3 regions of the Streptomyces sp. NPDC001816 genome follow, and region 3 is predicted to be linked to each of the others. Evidence: predicted binding sites of a transcription regulator. Region 3 holds the regulator's gene; each other region holds the start of a gene.

The links. The regulator HrcA, encoded in region 3, represses chaperone genes, less so after heat shock. The targets are predictions, from matches to a motif close to TTNGCACTCNGNNNNNCNGAGTGCNAA.
Positions count from the first base shown of each region.
Region 1: the regulator HrcA is predicted to act here: its motif matches at 3,671-3,697, upstream of groL (chaperonin GroEL).
Region 2: the regulator HrcA is predicted to act here: its motif matches at 3,138-3,164, upstream of groES (co-chaperone GroES).

Region 1 is NZ_JBIATY010000004.1:521,850-528,627, forward strand. It holds gene ACFYZZ_RS17920 (Scr1 family TA system antitoxin-like transcriptional regulator) at 1-810, shown strand, start outside; gene ACFYZZ_RS17925 (DUF397 domain-containing protein) at 794-985, shown strand; gene ACFYZZ_RS17930 (class I SAM-dependent methyltransferase) at 1,112-1,795, shown strand; gene groL (chaperonin GroEL) at 1,886-3,508, opposite strand; gene ACFYZZ_RS17940 (cold-shock protein) at 3,834-4,040, opposite strand; gene ACFYZZ_RS17945 (MoaD/ThiS family protein) at 4,482-4,757, opposite strand; gene thrC (threonine synthase) at 4,754-6,037, opposite strand; SAM riboswitch class I at 6,055-6,196, opposite strand; gene ACFYZZ_RS17955 (glucosyl-3-phosphoglycerate synthase) at 6,356-6,778, shown strand, end outside.
Region 2 is NZ_JBIATY010000015.1:221,780-228,557, reverse strand. It holds gene ACFYZZ_RS39145 (methyltransferase domain-containing protein) at 1-1,183, opposite strand, end outside; gene ACFYZZ_RS39150 (cell wall-binding repeat-containing protein) at 1-12, shown strand, start outside; gene ACFYZZ_RS39140 (polysaccharide deacetylase family protein) at 1,274-2,185, shown strand; gene ACFYZZ_RS39135 (polysaccharide deacetylase family protein) at 2,182-3,027, shown strand; gene groES (co-chaperone GroES) at 3,312-3,620, shown strand; gene groL (chaperonin GroEL) at 3,741-5,369, shown strand; gene ACFYZZ_RS39120 (ester cyclase) at 5,457-6,164, opposite strand; gene ACFYZZ_RS39115 (SDR family NAD(P)-dependent oxidoreductase) at 6,239-6,778, opposite strand, start outside.
Region 3 is NZ_JBIATY010000003.1:334,985-341,762, forward strand. It holds gene ACFYZZ_RS12565 (16S rRNA (uracil(1498)-N(3))-methyltransferase) at 1-563, opposite strand, end outside; gene ACFYZZ_RS12570 (nitronate monooxygenase) at 560-1,636, opposite strand; gene dnaJ (molecular chaperone DnaJ) at 1,737-2,873, opposite strand; gene hrcA (heat-inducible transcriptional repressor HrcA) at 2,874-3,890, opposite strand; gene ACFYZZ_RS12585 (MBL fold metallo-hydrolase) at 4,053-4,787, shown strand; gene ACFYZZ_RS12590 (DUF3097 domain-containing protein) at 4,822-5,628, shown strand; gene ACFYZZ_RS12595 (hypothetical protein) at 5,609-6,208, opposite strand; gene hemW (radical SAM family heme chaperone HemW) at 6,236-6,778, opposite strand, start outside.

The DNA of each region.
Region 1 (6,778 bases), on a different contig from region 3:
TCGTCGCCGCGCGCTTTGCTGGGTGCCGAGTTACGGCATGCTCGCGAGCGGAAGGGGCTGAGTCAGGAGCAGTTGGGCCAACGGCTGTTCGTGAGCGGGTCGTTCATCGGGCAGCTGGAGGCGGGGACTCGGCGGATGCAGCCGGAGTTCGCGCGGATGCTGGACGAAGTGCTGGAGACGGGTGGCTTCTTCACGCGGAATTGCAGGGCGGCAGCCACCTCGAAGTATCCGGCGCACTTCGTGGACGTGGCGGAGTCGGAGGCTCAGGCGACAGCGATCAGGCAGTACGCACCGCTCCTGATCCCCGGGCTGATCCAGACGGCCGCATACGCCTGGGCCGTGAACCGCGCGTACGACCCGACGACGCCGGAGGAGACCATCGAGGAGTGGACTGAAGGCCGGATGGAGCGGACCCGTCTACTGGACCACCCAACAAAGCCGATGTTGTGGGCGGTGCTTGACGAGGCGGCGTTGCGCCGGGAGATCGGTGGCCGGGCGGTGATGGCAGAGGCCCTGAGGCACATCGCCGGCCTGGCTCGCCGGAGCCGGATCATCTTGCAGGTGCTGCCCTTCAGCGCGGGTGGGCACGCGGCGTTGCAGGGCGCCATGAAGCTGATGGAGTTCGCGGATGCCCCTCCGCTGGTCTACTTCGAGGGGGTGCGCAACTCGCGGCTGGAGGACGACCCGGCAAGAGTCGCCCAACTGAGGTTCGTGTTCGATCTCCTCGTGGCCTCCGCGCTCTCGCAGGAGAAGTCTCTAGCTCTGGTAGAGGCGTTGGCGGAGGATTACACCCATGAGGAACATCCGTGACTACGACCTGAGCTGGCGCAAGTCGACGTACAGCGGCCCCGGCGGCGACGACTGCCTGGAAGTCGCCGACGGCCACCCCGCCCTCGTCCCCGTCCGCGACTCCAAGACCCCCCAAGGACCGAAGCTCTTCTTCAGCTCGGTCACCTGGGCTGCCTTCACCTCTTCTCTCAAGTGACCGTTGGGGCCGCCCGCTTCTTGGCCAGTGTCGTGCTTCCACGGCCCGACGGTCACTGACCAACTCCCGGGGCTCAAGCCTCGCACCCCCGCCCTGCGAGTTGACTTCACTACGCAGACTGACCGTATGCCGAAACCCCCACTGATCTCCGCGAGCGACGAGCTGGAGCGGTCCTCCGTCGTAGCGAACAACTCCATGAACCGGGAACGCGGGCTGACCGGAGTCAACAGCTACGCCCGCGAGTTGGGCTTCGATCCCGTTGCCCGGCTGGCCGGTCGTCCCGCTCCCTCCTGGCTGGACCTGTGCAGTGGTGAGGGCCGGGCGCTGCGGGAAGCGGCCGGTGTTCTGTCGGACGACGCCGTGCTCACCGCCGTAGACCTCGTGGGGCCGCTCGTGCCCGGGGCGCCGACGCCGCCTGTCCTAAGGGAGATCGTTGCCTCCGTTTCCTCTTGGGCGCCCTCACGGACGTACGACCTCATCACCTGCGTACACGGTCTGCATTACATCGGCGATCAGCTGGGGCTTGTCTGCCGGGCCGCCTCCTGGCTCTCTCCCGGCGGGCTGTTCATCGCCCACTTCGACCCCGACTCCGTCCGCTGGGTCGATGGCTCACCTGCCGGGCGGGCCGTTCTTTCCGTCCTCCGCGCCGCCGGGTTCCGTTACAGCTCCCGGCACCACCGCCTCACCCTCGATGGCGCCCGCGACATCCGACCGCCGTTCCGCTACGTCGGCGCCGATCCCTCCGCCGGGCCGAACTACACGGGTCAGCCCGCAGTGGGTTCCTATTACGTGGAGACCTGTGTTGGCTGAGCTTTGAAAACGCCCGAGGGCGGCACCCCCAGCCAGAAGCTGGAAGTGCCGCCCTCGGTCCGAAGGACAGGCGATCAACCGTCAGGTCGATCAGAAGTCCATGTCACCGCCCGGCATGCCGCCCGGAGCGGCCGCGGCGGCCTTCTCCGGCTTGTCGGCGATGACGGCCTCGGTGGTGAGGAACAGCGCGGCGATGGAGGCGGCGTTCTGCAGGGCAGAGCGGGTCACCTTCGCCGGGTCGATGATGCCCTCGGCGACCAGGTCGACGTACTCGCCGGTCGCGGCGTTCAGGCCGTGGCCCGGGGTCAGGTTGCGCACCTTCTCCACCACGACACCGCCCTCGAGGCCGGCGTTGACGGCGATCTGCTTCAGCGGGGCCTCCAGGGCCAGCTTCACAGCGGCGGCACCGGTGGCCTCGTCGCCGTCCAGCTCCAGCTTCTCGAAGACACCCGAGGTCTGCAGCAGGGCCACGCCACCACCGGCGACGATGCCCTCCTCGACGGCGGCCTTCGCGTTGCGGACGGCGTCCTCGATGCGGTGCTTGCGCTCCTTCAGCTCCACCTCGGTGGCGGCACCGGCCTTGATGACCGCGACACCGCCGGCGAGCTTCGCCAGGCGCTCCTGCAGCTTCTCGCGGTCGTAGTCGGAGTCGCTGTTCTCGATCTCGGCGCGGATCTGGTTGACCCGGCCGCCGACCTGCTCCGAGGAGCCGGCACCGTCGACGATGGTGGTCTCGTCCTTGGTGATGACGACCTTGCGGGCGCGGCCCAGGAGGTCCAGGGTCGCGTTCTCCAGCTTGAGGCCGACCTCCTCGGAGATGACCTCGCCGCCCGTGAGGATGGCGATGTCGCCGAGCATGGCCTTGCGGCGGTCACCGAAGCCCGGGGCCTTGACGGCGACGGACTTGAAGGTGCCACGGATCTTGTTGACGACCAGGGTCGACAGGGCCTCGCCCTCGACGTCCTCGGCGATGATCAGCAGCGGCTTGCCCGACTGCATGACCTTCTCCAGCAGCGGGAGCAGGTCCTTGACCGAGCCGATCTTGGAGTTGGCGATGAGGATGTACGGGTCCTCGAGCGACGCCTCCATGCGCTCCATGTCGGTCGCGAAGTAGGCGGAGATGTAGCCCTTGTCGAAGCGCATGCCCTCGGTGAGCTCGAGCTCCAGACCGAAGGTGTTGCTCTCCTCGACGGTGATGACGCCTTCCTTGCCGACCTTGTCCATGGCCTCGGCGATCAGCTCGCCGATCTGGGTGTCGGCGGCGGAGATGGACGCGGTGGAGGCGATCTGCTCCTTGGTCTCGACGTCCTTCGCCTGCTCCAGGAGAGCGGCGGAGACGGCCTCTACGGCCTTCTCGATACCGCGCTTGAGGGCCATCGGGTTGGCGCCGGCGGCGACGTTGCGGAGGCCTTCCTTGACCAGGGCCTGGGCCAGGACGGTCGCGGTCGTCGTGCCGTCACCGGCCACGTCGTCCGTCTTCTTGGCGACTTCCTTGACCAGCTCGGCGCCGATCTTCTCGAATGGGTCCTCGAGCTCGATCTCCTTGGCGATGGAGACACCATCGTTGGTGATCGTGGGGGCGCCCCACTTCTTCTCGAGGACGACGTTGCGACCCTTGGGGCCGAGCGTCACCTTGACGGCGTCCGCGAGCTGGTTCATGCCGCGCTCGAGGCCGCGCCGCGCCTCCTCGTCGAACGCGATGATCTTGGCCATGTGAAGTGGTCCCTCCAGGACTGGGGGTGATTCCTTCGGACCGCGCCCGCGCCCGCGACGGACGGCTCGCCGACCTGTGGTTCCTTGCCCCACCTGGCCTGCGGGCCTCACCGACCCGGTCCTTCTTTGTCACTCTCACCTTCAGAGTGCTAACGCCAATGATTAGCACTCGGCACCCCCGAGTGCAAGCGCCTCGGGGGTGCCGGGGGTGCGCTCAGCCGCGCGCGAACAGGGGGCGCCGGGCATGACGAAGGGCCCGCACCCCGGGAGGTGCGGGCCCTTCGACGATGTACAGAAGAACGTCGCTGTTCAGTCGACGCGTGCTTCAGCTGGTCGCCAGCCGGACCATGTCCGCCTGCGGGCCCTTCTGGCCCTGCGAGATCTCGAAGTCGACCCGCTGCCCCTCTTCCAGGGTGCGGTAACCGTCCATCTGGATCGCGCTGTAGTGGACGAAAACATCCGCACCACCGTCGACCGCGATGAAGCCGTACCCCTTCTCCGCGTTGAACCACTTGACGGTGCCCTGAGCCATGCCTAACTCCCCTATTACTGGCCCTTGCACAGATCCACACTTCGCGGACCCGGGTCAGACCTCACCCCCCATTGGTCGGGGGCGTGCGCCGGAACGCGTCGACCGCGGCTGAATGTATCTGTCCAACTGCCCTCTGCAACAGGTCAATCGGACGAGAAATCTGGACGAGCCCGATCCGGAATCTGCCGAGAATTCGTCCGAATTCAGGGCAAGTCGGGCTCCATAAAAGGCGCAAAAAGGCGCATACAGCCCGTGCACTTTGGCTGCTTCTCACCGGGCGTAACGCATGATTCCGGGGCCCTCGACCCGCAGACCCGGCACGCTTTCCCCAACTGTACCGCGCTCAATCACGCAGAATGGCCCCCTCCGCTTCTCTCACGGAGGAGGCCATTCGATGAACATTCAGTAACCGCGGTTACCGTAGGTAATGGTCGCTTTTGATCAGCCGCCGGCGACCGCGGGAATGATGGAGACACCGGCACCGTCCGGGGTCGCCGTCTCCAGCCCCTGCTCGAAGCGGACGTCGTCGTCGTTGACGTACACGTTGACGAAGCGGCGCAGCTTGCCCTGGTCGTCCAGAACGCGGGCCGCGATGCCCGTGTGGTTCTTCTCCAGGTCCTGGATGACCTCGGCGAGGGTCCCGCCCTCGGCGGCGACCTCGGCCCGGCCACCGGTGTAGGTGCGCAGGATGGTGGGGATGCGAACGGTCACGCTCATGCGAGGCCAGCCTCTCGGAAGGAGTCCAGGGTCGGACGGATGGTGGCGGTGAGACCCGTGCCGGCCACCGCGTCGAGGGTCTTGAGGCCGTCACCGGTGTTGAGGACGACCGTCGTCAGGGTCGGGTCCAGCACGCCGGCCTCGATCAGCTTCTTCGTCACGCCGACCGTCACACCGCCGGCGGTCTCCGCGAAGATGCCCTCGGTCCGGGCCAGCAGCTTGATCGCGTCCACGACCTGCTCGTCCGTCACATCCTCCACCGCGCCACCGGTACGGCGGGCGATGTCGAGGACGTACGGGCCGTCGGCCGGGTTGCCGATCGCCAGCGACTTGGCGATGGTGTTCGGCTTCTGCGGGCGGACCACGTCGTGACCGGCCTTGAAGGCGGTGGACACCGGCGAGCAGCCCTCGGCCTGCGCACCGAAGATCTTGTACGGCCTGTCCTCGACGAGCCCGAGCTTGATCAGCTCCTGCAGACCCTTGTCGACCTTCGTCAGCTGGGAGCCGGAGGCGATCGGGACCACGATCTGGTCCGGGAGCCGCCAGCCGAGCTGCTCGCAGACCTCGTACGCCAGGGTCTTCGAGCCCTCCGCGTAGTACGGCCGCAGGTTGACGTTGACGAAGCCCCAGCCCTCGCCGGCCGGGTCACCGATCAGCTCGGAGCAGAAGCGGTTCACATCGTCGTAGTTGCCCTCGATGCCGACCAGCTCGCCGCCGTAGACCGCGGCCATGACGACCTTGCCCTGCTCCAGGTCGTGCGGGATGAACACGCAGGAGCGCAGGCCCGCGCGGGCGGCGGCGGCGCCGACGGCACCGGCGAGGTTGCCGGTCGAGGAGCAGGAGAGCGTGGTGAAGCCGAAGGCGCGCGCGGCCTCCAGGGCCTGGGCCACCACCCGGTCCTTGAAGGAGTGCGTCGGGTTGCCGGAGTCGTCCTTCACATACAGCCCGCCGGTGACGCCCAGCTCGCGGGCCAGGTTGTCGGCCTTGACGAGCTTGGTCCAGCCCGGGTTGATGTTGGGCTTGTCGGCCACGTCGGCGGGGACGGGCAGCAGCGGCGCATAACGCCAGATGTTCGCCGGGCCGGACTCGATGCGCTTGCGCAGTTCTTCGGTGTCGTAGGCGGAGAAGTCGTAGGCGATCTCCAGCGGACCGAAACACTCCTCGCAGGCGAACACCGGTCCGAGGGGCACCCGGTGACCGCACTCGCGACAGCTCAGCGCCGCGGCGGGGCCGAGGTCTACGGTGGGATTGCTGGTGCTTGCAACTGTCTGCACAGCCATGGAGGCGAGGCCCTTTCTCCTCATCTTCCTCACGACGCATCTCGCCGTGAGACGGATTTGGCACCTTCCCTAGCCGGGAGCCTCGCTGGAGAACGAGAACCGACTGGAGGGTTGCCGGGGCTTCATCGGGCCGTTTCCCTCTGCCCCTCTGGATGAGCTGTATGTGGTTGTCAACGCTCGTTGACCCTGACATGCGATGGTCACCGGCGTTGTTCAAGACTGTAACCGAAGGCCAGGACAGTTGAGATAGTCGTCCGAACCGCGAGATGGATCACACGGTCACGCCATGTGATCAACGACAGTGAGGAGCCGCAGACCGTGCTGGAAGAAGTCGAGCGCTGGCTGGCCACCCGCTCCTGGTCCGTGACCGATCGTCCGCTCCACCGGATACTCGCCGCCAAGCAGCGCACCGGTCAGTCCGTCTCCGTCGTCCTGCCCGCGCTGAACGAGGAGGAGACGGTCGGCGACATCGTCGCGATCATCCGTCACGACCTCATGCAGCAGGTCCCCCTGGTCGACGAGATCGTCGTCGTCGACTCCGGGTCCACCGACCGCACCTCCGAGGTGGCCGCCTCGGCGGGCGCCCGGGTCGTCCACCGCGACGAGATCCTCCCGCGCATCCCGGCCGTCCCCGGCAAGGGCGAGGTGCTGTGGCGCTCGCTGCTGGTTACCAGCGGCGACATCATCTGTTTCATCGACGCCGACCTGAAGGAGTTCTCCTCCGACTTCGTCTCCGGCATC
Region 2 (6,778 bases), on a different contig from region 3:
CACCGCCAGTAGCCGGCGAGGGCGCGGGGGCGCCGATCAGCATGGTCGGGGCCCCCGCGACCCGGGTGAGGAACACCGTTGCCGAGCCCGGCCCGTGCGGCTTGACCTTCCTGCGCAGCTCCTCCGGCTCCACCGCCGACCCCCGCTTCTTCACGGTCAGCGTGCCGACCTCCCGCTCGCGCAGCAGGGCCTTCAACTTCTTGACGTTGAAGGGGAGTCGGTCGGTGATCTCGTAGGCCGAGGCGTACGGCGTCGGGTGCAGTTCGTCGGCCGTGACGTACGCGATGGTCTCGTCGACCAGGCCGCCGCCGACCTCCTCGGCCATCTCCGCGACCAGATGGGCGCGGATGACGGCGCCGTCGGGTTCGTACAGGTACCGCCCGACGGGGCGCACCTGGGGATCGGGCAGACCCCGGCCCAGGAGCGTGCGCGGGCCCGGCAGCAGCGTGGCCCGTACGGCCCCCGGCGCCTCGGTGCCGAACCACAGCACCGCCTCCTTCACGTCCCCGCCGTCCGAGATCCACTCGGCCTCGGCCTCGGCGGGAATCGCCTCGTGCGGGATGCCCGGGGCGATCTTCAGGGCGGCGCGGGGCGCCCCGAGGGCCGTGGCGACCGCCCAGGACAGGGGCGGCGAGTACGCCTCCGGGTCGAAGATCCTGCCCCGCCCGCCCCGGCGCGCAGGGTCCACGAACACGGCGTCGTAGCCCGCCGTGTCCACCTCGGTGACATCCGCCTCCCGGACCTCGATCAGCCCGGCGAGCCCCAGCGCCTCGGCGTTCGCCCGTGCCGTGGCCGCCGTCTGCGGATCCCGGTCCACGGCCAGCACCCGGATCCCGGCCCGGGCCAGCGCGATCGCGTCGCCGCCGATCCCGCAGCACAGGTCGGCGACCGAGGTCACGCCCAGCTCCCGCATGCGGCCTGCCCGGTACGCGGCCACGCTCGCCCGGGTCGACTGCTCGACCCCGTTCGGCGTGAAGAACATCCGCCGGGCGTCCTCGGCCCCGAACTTCGCCACCGCCCGCTGCCGCAACCGTGCCTGGCCCAGCGCTGCCGACACCAGCTCGGCGGGGTGCTCGCGGCGCAGCCGGGTGGCCACGGCCAGCTCCTGTGCGGGGTCGGTGTCGCGTACCTCGTCGAGGAGGGCGCGGCCTTCGGGGGTGAGGAGAAGGGCGAGGTCGTTCACCGGGTCATTGTGGGCCAGTCGGTGGACGGTGCGCCTCCGGCGGCGGTGTCGGCCCGGGTTCGGGGCCCGGGGCTGGAAGGATCCGACGCCATGCGAGTAGTAGTACAAAATGACAAAAGTCGGGCGCGGATCCCGAAGGCCGCCCTCCGCTGCGCGGCGGCCGCGCTGGCCTCGACCGCCCTCGTCGCCGGCTGCTCCGCCCTCGGTTCGGACTCCGCGGCCCGGCCCGCCCCCGGCCACGGCGGCCCGGCGGACGCGCAGGCCCGCCTCGCCGCCGAACACGCCCGCCTGGTCGCCGCCGCCCGGCACTGGAACCTCGACGAGGTCCCCCTGAGACCCCCGGCACCACCGACCGTGAAACCGAAGATCACCGCGCGCGCGGGCTTCGAGGTGGACGGCCAGGAGGAGGAGAACCTCCCACCGGTCTTCACCACCGTCCCCACCAGGCAGAAGGTCGTCTTCCTCACCCTCGACGACGGCGCCGAGAAGGACCCGGCGTTCCTGCGCATGATGAGCGACCTGAAGATCCCCTACACGGCCTTCCTCAGCAACTACCTCGTCAAGGACGACTACGGCTACTTCCGCCGGATGCAGTCCGAGGGGCACACCCTCAACAACCACACCCTCACCCACCCTTACCTGCCCGGACTGTCCTACGAGGAGCAGAAGGACGAGATCTGCGGCATGCAGGCCGTCATGAAGCGGCAGTTCGGAAAGGCGCCGACCGTCTTCCGCCCGCCCTACGGCAACTACAACGGCGACACCCTGCGCGCCGCCAAGTCCTGCGGGATCAAGTACGCGCCGATCTGGGACGAGGAGGTCTTCGTCGACCACTGGGAGTACCGCGAGGACGACAAGAGCCTGCACCCCGGCGACATCGTGCTCACCCACTTCCGGGGCCGCGACGACTGGGACGGCACGATGGTCGACGACATGCGCCGGTTCCTGAACAAGGTCACGCGCGAGGGGTACGCCGTGGCACGCCTGGAGGACTACCTGTGAGGCGCCGGGGGAGACCGGGGCGCGGCCCGGGAGGAGCACGGTCCGGGCCGGCCGTCGTCCTCGCGTCGGCCCTCCTCCTCACGGGCTGCGCCCAGTCGGTCGACCCCATCGAACGCCTCGGCAAACGGGCGGCCCAGGGCGTACGACATTCCAGCCCCGCCGTCAGCCAGGCGTACCGCCGCTGGGGCCTGGCCGCCCCGCTCGCCGCCCCGCCCCACCACCGCGCCCAACCCCTGACGGCCCACGGGGCGGGTGCCTCCCCGCCCCGCGTCGTCGACCACGTCACCACCACCGACAAGGTCGTCTTCCTCACCTACGACGACGGCGCCGAGCGCGACCCGCGCTTCGTCGACATGGTCCGCGAACTCAGGCTGCCGGTCAGCTTCTTCCTCACCGACAGCGTCGTCGGCCCCGGCTACGGCCACTTCGCCCGCCTGCGCGCGGTCGGCGCCGACATCGAGAACCACACCCTCGACCACCCGGCGATGTCCGGACTGCCGTATGCCGGCCAGCGCGCCGAGATCTGCGGCCAGCAGGACAAACTCAAGTCCCGCTTCGGCGTCCGCCCGCGCCTCTTCCGCCCGCCCTACGGCACGTACGACACCACGACGCTGCGCGCCGCCGCCGACTGCGGCATCTCCTCGCTCGTCCTGTGGCGCGCCGCCATGACCCCCGACGGCATCGCCTACACACACGGAGAGCGCCACCTGTGCCCGGGCGACATCGTCCTCGTCGGCCCCGACGAGGCGACGGGCCCGGCGCTGAAGGAACGCACGGCACGCCTGCTGCGCATGGTGCAGGCAAGTGGGCTGACGGTGGGCCGCCTTGAGGACTACCTGTAACGGCTCTTTCGGCAACGGTTCCTGTCAGCGCCGGCCGCACCGATCCAGCCCGTCCGGCGTTCGAGGACGAGGCTGTTCAGGCCGATCTTCCCCGCGACGCGCCACAGGCATTGGCACTCCGCTTGACCGAGTGCTAATCCCGGTCATAGTCTCGGCTCTGGCACTCGGCAGATGAGAGTGCCAACAAACGCGACGGGCAGGTCCGGCACCCGCGACGACGGATCGACCTGGTCGCCACCTCAGACAGTTAACCCCGTGAGATCTCCGAAGGGGGAGGTCGGATCGTGACGACCGCCAGCTCCAAGGTTGCCATCAAGCCGCTTGAGGACCGCATCGTGGTCCAGCCGCTCGACGCCGAGCAGACCACGGCCTCTGGCCTGGTCATCCCGGACACCGCGAAGGAGAAGCCCCAGGAGGGCGCCGTCCTCGCCGTGGGCCCGGGCCGCTTCGAGAACGGCGAGCGCCTTCCGCTCGACGTCAAGGTCGGCGACGTCGTTCTGTACAGCAAGTACGGCGGCACCGAGGTGAAGTACAACGGCGAGGAGTACCTCGTCCTCTCGGCTCGCGACGTTCTCGCGATCATCGAGAAGTAATCGCCTCCAGCACTCAGTTGCTTCCAGCTGCGCCCCTGGCCCCCGCGACCACATAAGAAGCCGGGCGCCGGGGCGCAGTTCTTTTTTCACCCACAGATTTCCGAGAGGGCTCCCGCTGTCATGGCGAAGATCCTGAAGTTCGACGAGGACGCCCGTCGCGCCCTCGAGCGCGGCGTCAACAAGCTGGCCGACACGGTGAAGGTGACGATCGGCCCCAAGGGCCGCAACGTCGTCATCGACAAGAAGTTCGGCGCCCCCACCATCACCAACGACGGTGTCACCATCGCCCGCGAGGTCGAGGTCGAGGACCCGTACGAGAACCTCGGCGCCCAGCTGGTGAAGGAGGTGGCGACCAAGACCAACGACATCGCTGGTGACGGCACCACCACCGCCACCGTGCTCGCCCAGGCGCTGGTGCGCGAGGGCCTGAAGAACGTCGCCGCGGGCGCCTCCCCGGCCGCCCTGAAGAAGGGCATCGACGCGGCCGTCGCCGCCGTCTCCGAGGACCTCCTCGCCTCGGCCCGCCCGATCGAGGAGAAGTCCGACATCGCCGCCGTGGCCGCGCTGTCCGCCCAGGACCAGCAGGTCGGCGAGCTGATCGCCGAGGCGATGGACAAGGTCGGCAAGGACGGTGTCATCACCGTCGAGGAGTCCAACACCTTCGGTCTGGAGCTGGACTTCACCGAGGGCATGGCCTTCGACAAGGGCTACCTGTCGCCGTACTTCGTGACGGACCAGGAGCGCATGGAGGCCGTCCTGGAGGACCCGTACATCCTCATCAACCAGGGCAAGATCACCTCGATCCAGGACCTGCTGCCGCTGCTGGAGAAGGTCATCCAGGCGGGTGCCTCCAAGCCGCTGCTGATCATCGCCGAGGACGTCGAGGGCGAGGCCCTGTCGACCCTGGTCGTCAACAAGATCCGTGGCACCTTCAACGCCGTCGCGGTGAAGGCCCCCGGCTTCGGCGACCGCCGCAAGGCGATGCTGCAGGACATGGCCGTCCTCACCGGCGCCACCGTCATCTCCGAGGAGGTCGGCCTCAAGCTCGACCAGGCCGGTCTGGACGTGCTGGGCTCCGCCCGCCGTGTAACGGTCACCAAGGACGACACGACCATCGTCGACGGTGCCGGCAACTCCGAGGACGTCCTCGGCCGGGTCAACCAGATCAAGGCCGAGATCGAGAACACCGACTCCGACTGGGACCGCGAGAAGCTCCAGGAGCGCCTCGCGAAGCTGGCCGGCGGCGTGTGCGTCATCAAGGTCGGCGCCGCCACCGAGGTGGAGCTGAAGGAGAAGAAGCACCGTCTGGAGGACGCCATCTCCGCGACCCGCGCCGCGGTCGAGGAGGGCATCGTCTCCGGTGGTGGCTCCGCGCTGGTCCACGCCGTCAAGGTGCTCGAGGGCAACCTCGGCAAGTCCGGCGACGAGGCCACGGGTGTCTCGGTCGTCCGCCGCGCCGCCGTCGAGCCGCTGCGCTGGATCGCCGAGAACGCCGGCCTCGAGGGCTACGTCATCGTCTCCAAGGTGGCGGAGCTGGAGAAGGGCAACGGCTACAACGCCGCCTCCGGCGAGTACGGCGACCTGGTCAAGGCCGGCGTCATCGACCCGGTCAAGGTCACCCGCTCGGCCCTGGAGAACGCCGCCTCCATCGCCTCCCTGCTGCTCACGACCGAGACCCTGGTCGTCGAGAAGAAGGAAGAGGAGCCGGCCGAGGCGGGCCACGGCCACGGTCACGGCCACGCCCACTGAGGCACCTCAGCACTGAGGCCCGGCACCCCTCGGGGTGCCGGGCCTTCGCTGTGCGCCCTGCTGCCGTGCGCCCTGCTGCCGTGCGCCCTACTTCTCCAGCTCGTCCAGCGCGCCCAACTGGTCCAGCAGCCCGAGCCGGTCGTACTGCCACCAGGCCTCGCAGATCTTGCCGTCGTGGTCGAACCGGAAGACGGTCGTACCGGTCATCGACACCTGCCGTCCGGTGTTGGGCAGGCCCATGAACTCGCCGGTCTGGATGCCGTTCCAGCTCCAGCGGGTGCAGACCCGGTCCGTCTGGGTGATCTGGTCCTCGATCGTGAACGTGAAGTCGAAGGCGTTGCGCCACATCTCGATCTCACGCCGCATGTTGTCCAGCCCGAGCTGGTCCTGCTCGTTGGCCGGGTCGTGGTCGTGGTAGTGCTCCGCGATCAGGTCGTTCAGCGCGGGCAACGGCCCCCGGATCGCGACGGTGTCGAAGAACCGGCGCGCCTGGGCCGCGTACAACGGCTCGTCGCGCACCACGTCCAGGTCCGTGAACGTGGGCATCTCGTCGCACAGGGCGACCAGGTTCCGGAAGATCCGGTCGGTCTCCGGCAGGTTCGAGTTCCGCATCGCTTCCTCGTACGACGGGAACTCCACGATCTCGATGACGTGTGACGCGTCCGAGCGGTCCTTGCCGACCACCGCGTGCGTCGCGGTCCGCTTCCCCTTGGTCTGTTCGACCCACTGGTCCATCAGCCGGTTCATCTCGTCGATCCGGCTGGTCTTGCAGTCGATGAGCTGTACGAACGTCATGGCGCCGCCTCCCGGCCCCCTGGGTCCGGATCCGTCAGGCCCATTTTCCCACCGGAACGCGGCCGCCACCCGTCCTACTGGGGGCCGTACTTGCGCCCCGTCTTCGAGCTGATGCCGCCCATCAGCCCGCGTGGGGCGACCTTCACCAGTCCCATCAGCGCTTTGTACCGGGGGTCCGGGATGGACAGCGTCTTGCCGCGCGCGAGGTCGGCCAGGGCCGCCGCGACCAGCTTGTCCGCGTCCAGCCACATCCAGCCCGGGATGTTGTCCGTGCCCATCCCGGCCCGCTGGTGGAACTCCGTGCGCACGAAGCCGGGGCACAGCGCCATCAGGCGGACGCCCGTACCTGCCAGGTCCTTCGCCGCGCCCTGGGTGAACTGCACGACCCAGGCCTTCGAGGCGCCGTAGGTGCCCCGGGGCACGAAGGCGGCCACCGAGGCGACGTTCACCACGCCGCCGCGGCCGCGCTCGCGCATCGCCTCGGACGCCGCCGACGTCAGCCGCAGCACCGCCTCGCAGTGCACCTTGAGCATCTTCAGCTCGTCGGCCATGGGCACTTCGAGATAGCGGCCCTTGTTGCCGAAGCCTGCGTTGTTGACCAGCAGGTCGACCGG
Region 3 (6,778 bases):
GCGGTCGCGAGCGGCTCGCTGCCGTAGTCGCGGTCCTCGTGCAGGACGGCGGCGAAGTCGGCTTTGGCGAGAAGTGCGGCGACCTGCTTGCTCGTCGCCGCGTCCGCCACCTCCGGGAAGCGCAGGCGGCGGGACTGCTTGCCGGCCTCGCGCGCGGTGGCCCGCCACTTGGCGAGCGCCTTGAGGCCCCGGTCGCCCTTCCACTGGGTGATGCAGCGGGCAGCCGACCAGGGCACGATCGCGTCGACGCCGGTCTCGGTCATCGTCTCCACGGCCAGCTCACCGCGGTCGCCCTTGGGCAGGGCCTGGACGACGGTGATACGGGGGCTCGGCTCGGGTTCCACCGGGAACTCGAAGGGCTCGACGACCAGGTGGTCCTTCCCCGACGCGCTGAGGACGACCCCGGCCGCCCCCCGGCCCTTCCCGTCGGTGACCACCACGTCCTCACCGGGCTGCAACCGCCGTACGGAGACCGCGTGCCGCCCCTCGGGGCCCGTCACGTCGATGATCGACCCGGGGCCCACGCCCTCCAGGGAGTCGACGACGAAGACCGGAGCCGTCATCGCCCGTCACCTCCGTCCGACAACGCTGTCCTCGCCGCATCGAGCTCGCCGACGAGGACCTCCACCAGCTGCCCGGCGGGCAGCTCGCGGGCCATCCGGTGGCCCTGGCCCGCCCACAGCGCCATGCCCTGGGCGTCGCCGGCCTTGGCGGCGGCCCTGCGCAGCTGTGCGGTCAGGTGGTGGATCTCGGGGTAGGCGGCGGGGGCGTACGGGCCGTGCTCGCGCAGGAAGCGGTTGACCAGGCCGCGCGCCGGGCGGCCGGAGAAGGCGCGGGTCAACTCGGTGCGGGCGAACAGGGGGTTGGTCAGCGCCTGCTTGTGCAGGGCGTGGGCGCCGGACTCCGGGGTGGCGAGGAACGCCGTGCCCAGCTGGGCCGCGCTCGCGCCCGCCGCGAGGACGGCGGCGATCTGGCTGCCGCGCATCAGGCCGCCGGCGGCGACGACCGGGATGTTCACGGCCTCCCGGACCTGGGCGACCAGCGAGAGCAGGCCGATGCCGGAGCCGTCGTTCTCGGGGATGTCCCGGTGGGTGCCCTGGTGGCCGCCGGCCTCCACGCCCTGGGCGATCACCGCGTCCGCGCCGGCCCGCTCGACCGCGAGGGCCTCCTCGGCGGTGGTGGCGGTGACCAGGGTGAGGGTTCCGGCACGGCGCAGGGAGTCGAAGACGTCCCGGCTCGGGATGCCGAAGTGGAAGGAGACCACCGGCACCGGGTTGTCGAGGAGGACCGCGAGCTTGGCGTCGTAGCCGTCGTCCCGGCCGCTGTCGGGGTCGCCCAGCTCGGTCTCGTACCAGGCGGCCTCACCGGCCAGCTGGTGCGCGTAGACCTCGACGGCGCCCGACTCCGCGTACTCCGGCTGGGGCATGAAGAGGTTCACGCCGAAAGGCCGGCTCGTGAGCCCCCGCAGCTGCTTGATCTCCTGGTACATGCCGTCGGCGGTCTTGTATCCGGCGGCGAGGAACCCGAGGCCGCCCGCCTCGGACACGGCGGCGGCGAGCTGCGGGACGGAGACACCGCCCGCCATGGGGGCCTGCACGATCGGGTGGGGGAAGAGATCGGTCAGTGCGGAGGACATGACGGCATGTTGTCACGTCCTTTGAACAAGTCCGAATCCGGGCGTCCCACGGCATAGGCCACCGGCATACGGGGTGCCGAGGCACCCCGCAGCCGATGGTTCAGCGCCCGTTGAAAGCGTCCTTCAACCGCGAGAAGAGCCCCTGCTGCCCCGGCTGGAACTGTCCCTGCGGACGCTCCTCGCCGCGCAGCTTCGCCAGCTCGCGCAGCAGCCGTTCCTGCTCGGGGTCGAGCTTGGTCGGGGTCGTGACCTCGACGTGGACGATCAGGTCACCCCGGCCGCCGCCGCGCAGGTGCGTGACGCCCCGGTTGTGCAGCGGGATCGACTGGCCGGACTGGGTGCCGGGCCGGATGTCGACCTCCTCCATGCCGTCCAGGGTCTCCAGCGGCACCTTGGTGCCGAGGGCCGCCGCCGTCATCGGGATCGTGACCGTGCAGTGCAGGTCGTCGCCGCGCCGCTGGAAGGTCGGGTGCGGCAGCTCGTGGATCTCGACGTAGAGGTCACCGGCCGGACCGCCGCCGGGGCCGACCTCGCCCTCGCCGGCCAGCTGGATGCGGGTGCCGTTGTCGACACCGGCCGGGATCTTGACGGTCAGCGTGCGACGGGAGCGGACGCGCCCGTCACCGGCGCACTCCGGGCACGGGGTCGGCACGACCGTGCCGAAGCCCTGGCACTGGGGGCAGGGGCGGGAGGTCATGACCTGGCCCAGGAAGGACCGGGTCACCTGGGAGACCTCACCGCGGCCGCGGCACATGTCACACGTCTGGGCGGACGTGCCGGGAGCGGCGCCTTCACCGTTACAGGTGTTGCAGACGACCGCGGTGTCGACCTGGATGTCCTTGGTCGTCCCGAAGGCCGCCTCGTCCAGCTCGACCTCGATGCGGATCATCGCGTCCTGGCCGCGCCGGGTGCGCGAGCGCGGGCCGCGCTGCGACGCCGTGCCGAAGAACGCGTCCATGATGTCGGAGAAGTTGCCGAAGCCACCGGCCCCGAAGCCGCCCGCTCCGGCGCCGCCCGCCTGGGAGAGCGGGTCGCCGCCGAGGTCGTAGACCTGCTTCTTCTGCGGGTCCGACAGCACCTCGTAAGCGGCGTTGATCTCCTTGAACCGCTCCTGGGTCTTCGGATCCGGGTTGACGTCCGGGTGCAGCTCGCGCGCGAGCCGACGGAACGCCTTCTTGATCTCATCCTGCGACGCGTCGCGGCGCACGCCGAGAACGGCGTAGTAGTCCGTGGCCACTTACGACTCCGCCAGGATCTGTCCGACGTACCGTGCCACTGCGCGTACCGCTCCCATCGTTCCCGGGTAGTCCATGCGGGTCGGTCCGACCACGCCTAGCTTGGCAACCGCCTCGCCGCCCGAACCGTAGCCGACCGACACGACGGAGGTGGAGTTGAGTCCCTCGTGGGCGTTCTCGTGCCCGATGCGCACGGTCATGCCCGGATCCTTCGCCTCGCCGAGGAGCTTGAGGAGCACGACCTGCTCCTCAAGGGCCTCCAGGACGGGCCGGATCACGAGGGGGAAGTCATGTCCGAAGCGGGTGAGATTGGCGGTACCGCCGATCATCAGCCGCTCCTCGTTCTCCTCGACCAGTGTCTCCAGCAGGGTGGAGAGCACTGCGGAGACCGTACCGCGGTCCTCGACGTCGAAGGCCTCGGGGAGGTCCTCGACCAGGCGCGGCACGTCGCTGAACCTGCGGCCCGCGACCCGGCTGTTCAGCCGGGCCCTGAGGTCCGCCAGGGACGCCTCGCCGAAGGGGGCCGGGCAGTCGACCATCCGCTGCTCGACCCGGCCGGTGTCCGTGATCAGCACGAGCATCACGCGCGCGGGGGCGAGCGAGAGCAGCTCCACGTGCCGCACGGTGGACCGGGTCAGGGACGGGTACTGCACGACGGCGACCTGCCGGGTCAGCTGCGCGAGCAGCCGTACCGTGCGGGCCACGACGTCGTCGAGGTCGACGGCGCCCTCCAGGAAGTTCTGGATCGCGCGGCGCTCGGGCGCGGTCATCGGCTTGACGCCCGCGAGCTTGTCCACGAACAGCCGGTAGCCCTTGTCGGTGGGGATGCGCCCGGCACTGGTGTGCGGCTGGGCGATGAACCCCTCGTCCTCCAGGGCGGCCATGTCGTTGCGGACGGTCGCCGGGGAGACGCCGAGGTTGTGCCGCTCGGTGAGCGCTTTCGAGCCCACCGGCTCCTCGGTGCCCACGTAGTCCTGGACGATGGCGCGCAGCACCTGAAGCCTGCGTTCACTCAGCATCCGCGCGCACCTCCAGCATGTCGTCCCCTCGGTTCTTCCGGTCGCCCGCCTGGCACTCTGCGTGTCCGAGTGCCAGCCTTCCCCAGCCCAGTGTACGGGCGTGGGGTACTCACTGGGCAAGGTCGGTCCTGCCGTACCTGGTCGTACCGCTAGCGTCGCGGTATGACGGTGACTTGGGAAGAGCTGGGGTGGGAGCGGCTGGCGCCCGGGGTGGGGCGGTGCCGGCTGCCCGGCTGGGACTGCACCGTGGGCCTGGTTCTCGGGGCGGGTACGGCGCTGATGGTGGACGCCGGGTCGAGCCCGGCCGAGGGCGAGCGGCTGCGGACGTGGGCGGAGCAGTTGGCGGGGCACGGTGTGACCCATCTCGCGCTCACGCATCCCCACTTCGACCACGTCTTCGGCGCGGCCGCCTTCGCCGGGGCGCAGACGTACGCGGCGGTGGGCATCGACGCGGTGTTCGCGTACGAACGCGAGGAGCTGTGCCGGGACGCGGTCCGGCACGGGCTGCCGGCCGCGGACGCGGACGCGGCCGTCGCCGCCCTGACTGCTCCCCGCCACCTGGTCTCGGGCGAGTGGACGCTGGACCTCGGTGAGGGCCGGCAGGTGCTGCTGGCCAACGTGGGCCCCGGCCACACGGCCCACGATCTCGCGGTGCTCGTCCCCGGCCCGGTCTCCGGCGCCGCGGAGATCGTCTTCTGCGGCGACCTGGTGGAGGAGTCCGGCGAACCCCAGGCGGGCCCGGACGCCGTACCGTCCCGCTGGCCCGACGCCCTGGACCGGCTGCTCGCCCTCGGCGGCGAGGACGCGTTGTACGTCCCCGGTCACGGTGCGGTGGTCGACGCGGCGTTCGTACGACGGCAACGCGACGAGCTGGCAGCGCGTTTCGGCGTGTCGTGAGTGCGGGTCGGCGGCTTCTCCTATCGTCATCCGAATGCGCCAGTACTCACCGGACCTGACCCCGCCCTGGAAGAAGCCGAAGCCCGTGCCGGAGGTCCCGGCGGAGCCCGGCCTGGTGGTCGAGGAGCCCGGCACCGGTTTCTGCGGCGCGGTGATCCGCTGCGAGGCGGGCACGGTGACGCTGGAGGACCGCTTCGGCAAGCACCGGGTGTTCCCGCTGGAGCCGCGCGGCTTCCTGCTGGAGGGCAGGGTGGTGACTCTGGTGCGGCCCGCCTCGGGCCCTGTCCGCCCCACCCGTACGGCGTCCGGTTCGGTGGCCGTCCCCGGCGCACGCGCGCGCGTGGCCCGCGCCGGCCGCATCTACGTCGAGGGCCGGCACGACGCCGAACTGGTCGAGAAGGTGTGGGGCGACGACCTGCGCATCGAGGGCGTGGTCGTGGAGTACCTGGAGGGCGTGGACGACCTGCCGGCGATCGTGGCCGAGTTCGCGCCGGGTCCGGATGCGCGCCTGGGCGTACTCGTGGACCACCTCGTGCCGGGCACGAAGGAGTGGCGCATCGCCGAGTCGGTGACGAGCGAGCACGCGCTGGTGCTCGGTCACCCGTACATCGACATCTGGGAGGCCGTGAAGCCATCGTCCCTGGGCATTCCCGGCTGGCCCCGGGTGCCGCGCGGGGAGGACTGGAAGACGGGGGTGTGCCGGGCGCTGGGATGGCCGGAGAACACGGGGGCGGCGTGGCAGGGGATTCGGTCGCGGGTGCGGTCCTACAAGGATCTTGAGCCGGAGTTGCTGGGGCGGGTGGAGGAACTGATCGACTTCGTCACTGCCCCGGCCGGGTGAACCCGGCGGCAGCCGGCTGTCTCAGGTAGGAGCCGGGCTGCTCGACGCGCCCGAACCACAGCTCGGGCGGGGCCCAGCGGCGGAGCGCGCGGTCGTACACGCTGAAGAAGTGCCGTACGTCCAAGCGGTAGCGCAGCCGGGGCAGCTCCTCGCGCAGCGGCGCCGCCTCGCGGACGAACTCGCGGAGCAACGGGTCGTCATGGTCGATGTCACCGCCGGGGCACAGCTCCACCGTGTGGACCAGCCTCCGGCCGACGCGCGTCCAGTAGAGGCCGACCCCGGCCAGCGAGTCCCAGGGGATCAGCACGGCCTTCCCCCGCCGCAGGACCCAGAACCCGTTCGCGTCGAGGGCCGTGACCATTCCGCGCCACCGCAGCACCGTGCGCAGCGCGAACCCGGCCCAGACCAGGCCGAGCAGGCAGACCAGGGCGACGACGTGGAATCCCTTGTCCATCAGGGCCAGCAGGCCGAGCACGCCCACGCCGCCGAGCAGCACCACCAGCGGCAGCGTCCACAGCAGCCACCGCAACCCGTACCGCACCACGGTGGCGTCCGGATCCGGCCGTCTGTCAGAGATCATGGCCGGGAACTGTACCCAGCCCGACGATCAGTCGACCAGATCCCGCACCACCGCGTCCGCCAGCAGCCGCCCGCGCAGCGTCAGCACCGCCCGTCCGTCCTCGTACGGCCCTTCCTGAAGCAGCCCGTCCGCCAGTGCCCGCTGGGAAGCCGAGAGCCCCTCCTTCTTCAGCAGCGACAGAGGTACCCCCTCCCGCAACCGCAGCTCCAGCAGGATGCGCTCCACCCGGCGGTCCTCGTCGGACAACAACTCACGCCCGGCCCCCGGCGACCGCCCAGACGCCAGCGCCGCCGCATACGCCCCCGGATGCTTGACGTTCCACCAGCGCACCCCGCCCACGTGCGAGTGCGCCCCCGGCCCGGCGCCCCACCAGTCCGCGCCCCGCCAGTACAGCTCGTTGTGCAGGCAGCGGGCCGCCTCCGAGGTGGCCCAGTTGGAGACCTCGTACCAGTCGAAGCCGGCCGCGGACAGCATCTCCTCGGCGATCAGATAGCGATCGGCGTGGACGTCGTCGTCCGTCATCGGGACCTCGCCCCGGCGGATCCTTCTCGCCAGCTGGGTGCCCTCCTC